3 regions of the Micromonospora sp. CPCC 205561 genome follow, and region 3 is predicted to be linked to each of the others. Evidence: riboswitches for the same ligand, from Rfam matches in the RefSeq annotation. Region 3 holds a riboswitch; each other region holds the start of a gene.

Region 1 (3,267 bases), on a different contig from region 3:
TGATCACCCCGGTGCCCCGCCGCGACGAGGTGGCCGGCTGGCTGGCCGGGCTGGGCGCGCCGCGCCTGCAGGTGGTCACCAGCCTGGAGGCCAAGGGCATGGAGTACGACGGGGTCGTCCTCGTCGCCCCGGGCGAGATCCGGGCCGACCCCGGCTCCGGGGTGCGCACGCTCTACGTCGCGCTCTCCCGGGCCACCCAGCGGCTGACCACCGTCGACCCGACCGGCTGAGGCCGCCGGGCCCACCCCACTTCGCCCCGCCGGCGTCCCCCTGGCCGACCGGCCGGGGTCTCCGACTTACTTGCACACATTGCGATGTGAGCATAGATTGGACGCGGATCGGGACGCCTGGACGGGGGGTGGCGCGTGGGCGCTGGTCATGACCACCATCACGGCTCGGTGGCGAACGCCGCACACCGCCACCGGGGTCGACTCTGGGCCGCCTTCGGGCTGCTCGCCGGCCTGATGGTGGTGGAGGCGGTCGCGGCCTTCCGCACCGGCTCGCTGGCCCTGCTGAGCGACGCCGGGCACATGTTCACCGACGTGCTCGGCATCGGCATGGCGCTCGCGGCGATCGCCGCCACCCGCCGGGCGGGGGCGGACCCGCAGCGCACCTTCGGCCTCTACCGGCTGGAGGTGCTCGCCGCGCTGGCCAACGCCGTGCTGCTCTCCGGCGTCGCGGTCTACGTCGTCATCGAGGCGGTACGCCGCTTCGGCGACCCGCCGGAGGTGCTCGCCGGCCCGATGCTCGCGGTCGCGGTGCTCGGCCTGCTCGCCAACGTCGGCGCCTTCGCGCTGCTGCGCTCCGGGGCGCAGGAGAGCATCAACGTCCAGGGCGCGTACCTGGAGGTGCTGGCCGACCTCCTGGGCTCACTCGGCGTGATCGGGGCGGCCCTGCTGATCACCGTCACCGACTGGTGGTGGGCCGACCCGCTGGTGGCGGTCGCGATCGGGGTGTTCATCCTGCCGCGCACCTGGCGACTCGGGCGGGCCGCGCTGCGCATCCTGGTGCAGGCCGCTCCGGAGCACCTCCAGGTCACCGCGGTGCACGACAGGCTGGCCGCCGTGCCCGGCGTCGCCGAGGTGCACGACCTGCACGTCTGGACGCTGACCTCCGGGATGGAGGTGGCCTCGGCGCACCTGACCATGGCGCCCGACGCGGAGGTCGGCGCGGTGCTCGGCGCCGCCCGCGCGGCGCTGCACGAGGACTTCAGGATCGAGCACGCCACGTTGCAGATCGAGCCGGGAGCGTCCACCGGGGCCTGCGGGGCGGTTGAGTGGTAATGAGCTGCGCCTTAATTCTGAGATGATATTGTCGCGCTATGCCGGATTTGACCGTGTGTGGACGCGCACCGTCAGTCACCTCCGCTGCGCCAGTCACAGCGGCACCGGTAGGCTCGGCTTCGGCCTCCGCCAGGCGGCACCCACCGGTGCCGGCGGTGGCCGCCGCCTAATCGCCCGACGGGGCGAACCGGGGAACCATGTTCGTGGGGTGCATCCGCGTCAGCGGTAGGGATCTTCCGTCCCGAACCCGTCAGCTAACCCGGTCGGCGGCTGACGGAAGGACACGTGTATGCCAGTGATGGCACCTGTACGACGACGTGCCGCCCGCGTGGCGGCCCTGATCGCCACGGCGCTCGCCCTCGGCACCGCGGTGGCACCGGTCACCGCCGCCCCGGCGGCCGCGGCCCGCGCCGGCCTGCTCGCCGCGGCACCCGGGCAGGACGAGGAGGGCGGCACCCCCGCCCTGCGCGCGCAGCTGGAGGCCGCCAGCAAGGGCTACCTGGACGCCAAGCGCGCCCTGGAGACGTCGGTCAAGCGGCAGCAGCAGCTCGCCGCCCAGCTGAAGACGAACGAGGCCGAGCTGACCGAGCGCGCCGCGAAGGTCGGGGAGATCGCCGGGGTCGCGTACCGCACCGGCCGGCTCGGCGTCGCCTCCGCCCTACTCAACAGCAACTCACCCGACGGCTTCATGGACCGGGCCGCCGCCCTCGACGCGGTGGCCGCCAACGAGGACCGCGCCCTGCGCGAACTCCAGGGGACGCGCGACGAGGCGGCCCGCACCAAGCTGGCCCTGGACGGCGAGATCCGGGAACAGCGCAAGCAGGTCACCGTGATGGCCAAGCGCAAGGAACAGGCCGAACGGGCGCTGACGGTCGCCAACCGCAAGCAGCAGTCCGCCGCTGGGGGCGGCTCCCCCGGCGGCACCTCGAACAAGACGGCGAAGGCGGCACCGCGCAACTCCGACGGCTCCTGGCCCTCCGAGTCGTGCAGCGTCAACGACCCCACCCCCGCCAACGGCTGCATCACCCCCCGCACCCTGCACGCGCTCAACCAGGCCAAGGCGGCGGGCTTCACCCGGTACGTCTCCTGCTACCGCCCGGGCGGCTCGGGCGAGCATCCGAAGGGTCGGGCCTGCGACTTCGCGGCCCAGAAGGGCGGCTTCGGCGGCGACGCCAGCGGCGGCGACCGGACGTACGGAAACAACCTAGCGGCGTACTTCGTACGCAACGCCGACCGGCTCGCCGTGCTCTACGTGATCTGGTACCGCCAGATCTGGCTGCCCAGCAGCGGGTGGAAGTCGTACAGCGGGGCCAACGGCGACCCGTCCAGCGACCACACCAACCACGTCCATCTCTCGGTCTACTGATCCTGCAACGGCAGTTCGTCAGGGGTGGCCGCGTCGTCGGTAGTGGCAGGTTCGGGCTTGGTGTCGGCGTCGTCTGCGCCGTCGGGACCAAGCCCGGACGCGTTCTGGTGGGTGGGTTGATCGCACTACGAGTGCGGTGAGCAGTCTTCGGATCTCGGGTACGGGTATGACCGATGATCATGTCGTCGCCGGGACTGGTTCTCCTTCTGTGGTCACGGATCGGGCGACGGAGAGCCAGGCGTGGCGGCCATGGACGAGGACGTGGTCTTCGAGGCGTGGTCGCGGCTCGTCGCGGCGGTCCGGCTCACGTCTTCTCGGCGTGGGGATCGGACGTACCACCGCGCGTGCGATCGGGAAACAGCAGCAGGATCGAGAGCACCAGGACGCCACCAAGGCCGAGCACATGGCCGATTTTGTCGACCATGGGGAACATCTGCAGGTGCAACATGTGCCACAGGAAATGCTCGGCACTGAAGATCAGCCAGGCGCCACCGGCCATGTGCATCGCGGCGACAGTGGGGCGGCGGAATGCATAGACGCTGAGCACCAGCAGGGCGAGATAGAGGCCGCCGACGTCTCGGATGAGATGTTCGGAGTATGGCCCGAGGGTCGACACCC
Region 2 (3,267 bases), on a different contig from region 3:
CGGTGAAGGGCGGCTGGTTGGTGGCGAAGTCCGGGTCGATGGTGACCAGTCCGGTGCGGTGCGTGCCGGTCGAGAAGAACGGCGCCTTGAGCAGGTCGAAGTAGTGCGACCAGTTCCAGTACGGTCCCGGGTCCCAGTGCATGCCGCGCACGTTCGCGGCGACGGTGCCGGGGACGTTGTCGTGCCCGATGATGTGGTCGCGGTCCAGCGGGATGTTGTACGCCCGAGCCAGGTGGCGGACCAGCTTGGCGGAGGTGCGGTACATCGCCTCGGTGTACCAGGTGCCGTGCCCCGCGAAGCCCTCGTGCTCCAGGCCGATGGACTTGGAGTTCACGTACCAGTTGCCGGCGTGCCAGCCGACGTTCTTGGTCTTGATGTGCTGGGCGATGTGGCCGTCCACCGAGCGCAGGGTGTAGTGCCAGCCCACCCGCTTCGGGTCCTTGACCAGGTTGACGCTCGGCCCGAAGTAGCCCTCGGTGTCGTGGATGACGATGTACTCGATCTTCTGCTGCGCGGGCCGGTCGGCGAGGTCGTGGTTGCCGTAGTCGCCGAGCGTCGGGCCGTACTGCTGGTAGGGGGCCGGGATCCACTCACAGGAGATGTCGCTCGGGCACTCCAGCCCGTCGGGCCGGGTGAGCTTGCGCAGGCGCAGCCGGTCCAGCCAGGAGCGGTCCGGCTGGATCGCGCGGCCGGCCAGCGTGACCCGCTGCCCGTCGTCGGTCACCCGGCTGTCGCCCGTGGCGATGGTCGCGTACACCTCGTTGGCGAAGGCCGCCGCGGCGTCGGCGCTGTCCGCGCCGGAGTACCGGGCGACCGCGCCGTACCAGGCCGCCGGGTCGGTGCCGGCGCCGACCGGGGCGCCGATCTCCTTCTGGTACGCGGCCAGCAGCGCCGCGCCGCCCCGGATGTTCGCCGTGACGTCCGTCCGCAGCGTCTCCTCGCTGGCGCCGGTCAACGCGGCGGCGGCGTCGACGGTACGCAGCGCGGCCTCGGCGGGAGGCGGGGTGGCCGGCGGCTCGTGCGCCTCGGCCAGGGAACGACGGGAGTCGTCGCCGCGCGGGTCCTCGGTGCCCTCGTCGTGGTGGGTGCCCCCGGAGAGGGCGGCCACGTGCTCGGCGTCGGTGAGGTGCATGGGTCCGTAGCCGCCGCTGGTGCTCGGCGTGCCGGCGTTGGTGTCCCAGCGGGACTGCAGGTAGGAGACACCGAGCAGAACGCTCTCCGGCACGCCGTACTCGGCGGCCGCGGCGGCGTACTGCTGCTGCCGATCGGTCGTCGGCGCGGCGGTGGCGGAACCGGCGCCGGCAAGCGGCGTCGCCGCCAGGGCGGCGGCCACGGCGGCGGCCAGCAGGACGCGTCTGCTCCTCGTTGTCGCTGACAGGTGCATCAGACCCCCAGGTCGGACGGGAAAATATGGGTCACCTTCGCCCCGCCCGCCGCCTCCGGTCAATACCTTCCTGTCAGACACTTCAGAAGGAAGGAAATTTTCGTCGCCCGGGTTGCGGTTCTGCCCGACCCAGGTCAGTACGGAGTGTCACGTCCCGGAGGGTTGCGGATCGATAACGGCCGTCTCTACTCTGGTCTTTCGTCGGCCGGTGACACTCCGTCCATCCGGGGCGGTGACGGTCCGACACCGCCGAGTCGCTCCCGAGCGAGCCGGGGACCCAGGTTCTCCGGGGTGAATCCGCAGCCTCTGCGGTAGGGCGTTCCCTTCCCGCCCGAACCCGTCAGCTAACCCGGTAGGCGGAGAGGAAGAAGGAGTCCGGACCCCGGTGGCACACCATGCCCCGCGGCCACCGTCGGCACGGTCGGTACCCGCCGGCCCCACGACGGCTGCGCCGCGCCCACGCTGGTACCGCTGCACCACCGCCCTGGCCGCCCTGGCCGCGTTCGCCGTCGTACTGACCGGCGGCGCCACGGCGGCCCACGCCGAACCGACGGTAGCCGAGATCGAGCGCCAGATCGACGAGGACTGGAACGAGCTCGAACCGGTCATCGAACGGCACAACGCCACCCGCCAGGACCTTGCCGCCAGGCGCAGGCAGGCCGACGCCCTCGCCGCGCAGATCAAGCCGCTGGAGAAGCAGGTCGACCAGGCGATGGAGAAGGTCGGCGCGCTGGCCGTCCGCGCCTACAAGGGCGAGACCCTCTCCACCGTCAACGCCCTGCTCGGCAGCCGCTCGCCGAGCGAGATGGTCGGGCAGCTCGAACTGCTCGACCGCTTCGCCCACCACCAGCAGCAGGACGTGCGGCGGGTCGTCGAGCTGCGGGACCGGCTGGCCGCCAAGAAGGCGCCGCTGGACGAGATGGTCGGCCAGCTCGGCCGGACCGAGGCCCAGCTCGCCGCGAAGAAGAAGCAGATCAACGCCGAGATCGACCGCTTGCAGAAGCTGCGACTGCGGATCTACGGCAGCGGCGGCGGCGGGCCGCTGCGCCCCGCGCCCTGCCCGGCCAGCTATCCCGGCGGCGCGGCCGGCACCGCCGTGAAGTTCGCCTGCGCCCAGATCGGCAAGCCCTACGTCTGGGGCGCCGAGGGCCCGAACTCGTACGACTGCTCCGGGCTGATGCTCGCCGCCTGGGCGAAGGCCGGGGTCTCGCTGCCGCACAACGCCGCACAGCAGCGCCGGGCCACCGCCACCGTCAGCCGGGGCGAGCTGCGCCCGGGTGACCTGGTCTTCTACTACAGCGACCTGCACCACGTGGGCATGTACGTCGGCGGCGGCTGGGTGGTGCACGCCTCCCGGGCCGGGGTGCCGATCAGGATGAAGAAGGTCGACGACGGCCCGATCCACAGCTACGGCCGACCCGGCTGAGAGCGACAGGAAGGGCCCTCTTCCCGCCGCTCCGGCGCGGCAGAGGGCCCTTCCTCATGCCCGAAGCCGGGTCAGCGGGTCGGCCAGGTGCGCCAGTGCTGCCAGGAACGGCTCGGGGTGGGGCCGCGCTGCCCCTGGTAGCGCGAGCCGTAGACGGCCGAGCCGTAGGGGTGCTCGGCCGGCGACGAGAGCCGGAAGATGCAGAGCTGACCGATCTTCATGCCCGGCCAGAGGGTGATCGGCAGGTTCGCCACGTTGGACAGTTCGAGGGTGACGTGACCGGAGAAGCCCGGGTCGATGAAGCCCGCCGTGGAGTGGGTGAGCAGCCCGAGCCGGCCCAGGCTCGACTTGCCCTCCAGCCGCCCGGCGAGCTGGTCGCCGAGCGAGATCACCTCCAGCGTCGAGGCCAGCACGAACTCGCCCGGGTGCAGCACGTACGGCTCGCCCTCCGGCACCT
Region 3 (3,267 bases):
GTCAGCACGGCACGGTGACCCGGGTGGTGACGGAGCCGTGCCCGCCGGCCCCGGAGACCCCGGAGGGGAGCCCGGACGCGGCGCAGGGCCCCTGCGGCACGGTCACCGTGCGGGTGGACGACGGCCCCGACGCCGGCCAGCAGGTGGAGACGCCCGTGCCGGCCGGCCCCGGCGCTCCGACCGTGGCCGTCGGGGACGAGATCATCCTGGTCGAGCTCACCGACCCCGCCGACCCCACCGTCAGCGCCTACAGCATCTCGGAGCACCAGCGGGGCGCGCCGCTGATCTGGCTGGTGGCGCTCTTCGCGGCGGCGATCGTCGCGTTCGGGCGGTGGCGCGGGCTGGCGGCGCTGGCCGGCCTGGCGGCGAGCTTCGCCATCCTGCTGACCTTCGTGCTGCCCGGCATCAGCGCCGGGAGCCCACCGCTGCTGGTCGCGGTCGTCGGGGCGGCCCTGATCATGTTCGTGGTGCTCTACCTCACCCACGGCGTGACCGCGCAGACCTCGGTCGCCGTGCTCGGCACCCTGGGCAGCCTGGTGCTCACCGGCGTCCTCGGCACGATCGCCACCGCCGCGACCCATCTGACCGGCTTCGGCAGCGAGGACGCCACGACGCTGTCGATGTTCCAGGCCGACGTGGACCTGCACGGCCTGCTGCTGGCCGGGATCATCATCGGCTCCCTCGGCGTGCTCGACGACGTGACGGTGACCCAGGCCGCCACCGTCACCGAGCTGGCGCACGCCAACCCCGGGCTGTCCCGCGGGCAGCTCTACCGGGCGGCGACCCGGGTCGGGCGGGCACACATCGCCTCGACGGTGAACACCATCGTGCTGGCGTACGCCGGTGCCTCACTGCCGGTGCTGCTCCTGCTGACCGCCGATTCCCGGGCGGTGACCCAGATCCTGACCAGCGAGTTCCTGGCCCAGGAGATCGTCCGCAGCGCGGTCGCCACCCTGGGTCTGATCGCCGCCGTGCCCCTGACCACCGGGCTGGCCGCCGTGGTGACCACGGCCGGCCGGCGCGGCGGGGCCGCCGCCGGGCAGGGCGTCGCCGCGACCACGCCCGCCCCGGCCCCCCGGCCCGCGGCCGACCGCTCCGAGGCGCTGGAGGCGCTCAGCGGCCCGCGCGCCGGGGACCCGCCGCCCACCGCCGCCGGCCGCTGGCCCGACCGGGACAGTACGGACACCGCATGGTGAGACTCCGCAGCGTGACCAAAAGGGACGTCGGCGCTGATAGACGCGTCACTGCTCACCCTCCGCCGCTGGGAAACAACGCATTTGGTCGGCTTGGGGACGTAGATCCCCGGGAGCACTCTCGGGTAACCTCGCTGCCGGTCACCGCCGAAGGCGCGCAGCGGCGCCTGCGGTACCGCCGCCCAATCGCCGCCAGGCGAGCCGGGGACCCAGGTAACTGGGGTGAATCCGCGACAGCGGTAGGGGCCACTTCCGCCCCGAACCCGTCAGCTAACCCGGTCGGCGGTCGACGGAAGGGAAAACTGTGACGGCACCCCTACGCCGCTGGTCGACGCCCGTGGTGGCCGTGCTCGCCGCCCTGGCCGTCCTCGTCGGACCCCTTCCGGCGGCGGCGGCACCGACCACCCCACCCAAGCCCTCGGGGCACGGGGACAACGAGCCCAAGCTGCTCGACGACCTGATCGAGGCGCGGAACCGCAGCTACGTCCAGGCCAAGGCCAAGCTGGAGAAGTCCAAGAAGCGCCAGCTCGAACTGGCCCTGGAGGTCGACCGGTCGCAGGCCGAGCTGGAGGCGCTCGCCCCGCAGGTCAGCCAGATCGCCGCCCAGTCCTACCGCACCGGGCGGATCGGCGCGGTGTCGATGCTGCTGGACACCGCGAGCCCCGACTCGTTCGTCAAGCGCGCCGCCGCCCTCGACGAGCTGAACATGGTCAACGCCAAGAAGCTCGCCGCGGTGAACGAGGTCAAGACCCGCGCCGAGCAGGCCAAGCTGGCCCTCGACGCCGAGGTCCGCGAGCAGACGAAGCTGACGAACGAGATGGCCCGCGGCAAGCGCGAGGCGGAGAAGGCGCTCGCACTCGTCGGCGGGAGAGGGCTGACCAGCGGCAAGGTGGTCGCCACCTCGCCGGTCGCCCGGATGGCGCCGGGGCGTACCGCGGACGGCGACTGGAAGCCCCTGGGCTGCACCGAGAACGACCCGACCACCTCGGGCTGCATCACCGCGCGGACGCTGCACATGTACAAGGAGGTCAAGCGGGCCAAGTTCGACCGCTTCGTCGGCTGTTACCGCTCCGGCGGGCCGTACGAGCATCCGAAGGGTCGGGCCTGCGACTGGTCGCTGCAGCGCAGCGGGTTCTCCCCCTGGCACAACGACGACACCTACATGTACGGCAACAACCTCACCGCGTTCCTGGTCCGCAACGCCGATCGGCTCGGCATCTACTACGTGATCTGGAACCGGCAGATCTGGTTCCCGGCGACCGGTTGGAGTTCCTACAGCGGCCCGTCGAACCACACGGACCACGTCCACGTGTCACTGCTCTAGAGACGCCCCGACGACAGGGCCGCCCCGCGGACGCGGAGCGGCCCTGTCGCGTCGTCACGGGCCGCCGCCGCGTGCGCCACCCCGGGCCGCGCCGGCGGGCCGCAGAGCGGCTGTCAGGCGGGCACGGCGGCGGCGGTCGGCTGTCGTCAGGCGGGCACGGCGGCGGTCGGCGACGCCGTGCCGGCCGCCACCGAGGCCACCGTGCTCACCTCGCCGGCGCTCAGGCGGTACGACATCCCGACCACCCCGCACCGCCCGGCGGTCACCTCCGCGGCGAGCACCGCGGACCTCTCCAGCATGGCCTCGACGGTGTTGGCGATGTGGATGTCGACGATCCGTTCGAGGTCGTCCACGCCCTCGGCGGCGGCCCGGCGCAGGCTGGGCACCACCGCGTCCACCACGGCGCAGAGGTGCCCGGCCGGCCGGGTGCCGGTGGCGTCCGCCGCGCGCGCCGCCTGGACGGCGCCGCAGGAGTCGTGCCCGAGCACCACCACCAGCGGCGTACGCAGGACCGTCACGGCGTACTCCACGCTGCCCAGCACCTCGGGACCGATGGTGTGCCCGGCGGTGCGGACCACGAAGAGGTCACCGAGCCCGCGATCGAAGATGATCTCGGCGGCGAGGCGGGAGTCGGAACAGCCGACGATCACGGCGAAGGGGTGCTGCCCGTCGGCGACCGCCGCACGGTGGTCTGCGTCCTGGTTGGGATGGCGTGGGGAGCCGGTCACGAAGCGCCGGTTGCCGGCGTGC

What was found. Region 3 has a riboswitch for cyclic di-AMP ahead of V6V16_RS02685 (coiled-coil domain-containing protein). Riboswitches for the same ligand answer to the same signal wherever they lie in the genome.
Region 1: it holds a riboswitch for cyclic di-AMP, as region 3 does, so the genes downstream of both, V6V16_RS06090 (coiled-coil domain-containing protein) here and V6V16_RS02685 (coiled-coil domain-containing protein) in region 3, are expected to answer to the same signal.
Region 2: it holds a riboswitch for cyclic di-AMP, as region 3 does, so the genes downstream of both, V6V16_RS05940 (C40 family peptidase) here and V6V16_RS02685 (coiled-coil domain-containing protein) in region 3, are expected to answer to the same signal.

Annotation. Positions count from the first base shown of each region.
Region 1 covers NZ_JBAKHV010000006.1:22,080-25,346, reverse strand. The annotation lists gene V6V16_RS06100 (HelD family protein) at 1-230, shown strand, start outside; gene V6V16_RS06095 (cation diffusion facilitator family transporter) at 366-1,283, shown strand; cyclic di-AMP (ydaO/yuaA leader) riboswitch at 1,437-1,568, shown strand; gene V6V16_RS06090 (coiled-coil domain-containing protein) at 1,582-2,649, shown strand; gene V6V16_RS06085 (hypothetical protein) at 2,954-3,267, opposite strand, start outside.
Region 2 covers NZ_JBAKHV010000005.1:171,422-174,688, reverse strand. The annotation lists gene V6V16_RS05945 (N-acetylmuramoyl-L-alanine amidase) at 1-1,384, opposite strand, end outside; cyclic di-AMP (ydaO/yuaA leader) riboswitch at 1,622-1,757, shown strand; gene V6V16_RS05940 (C40 family peptidase) at 1,770-2,810, shown strand; gene dcd (dCTP deaminase) at 2,882-3,267, opposite strand, start outside.
Region 3 covers NZ_JBAKHV010000002.1:96,695-99,961, forward strand. The annotation lists gene V6V16_RS02680 (YibE/F family protein) at 1-1,196, shown strand, start outside; cyclic di-AMP (ydaO/yuaA leader) riboswitch at 1,363-1,493, shown strand; gene V6V16_RS02685 (coiled-coil domain-containing protein) at 1,498-2,517, shown strand; gene V6V16_RS02690 (carbonic anhydrase) at 2,664-3,267, opposite strand, start outside.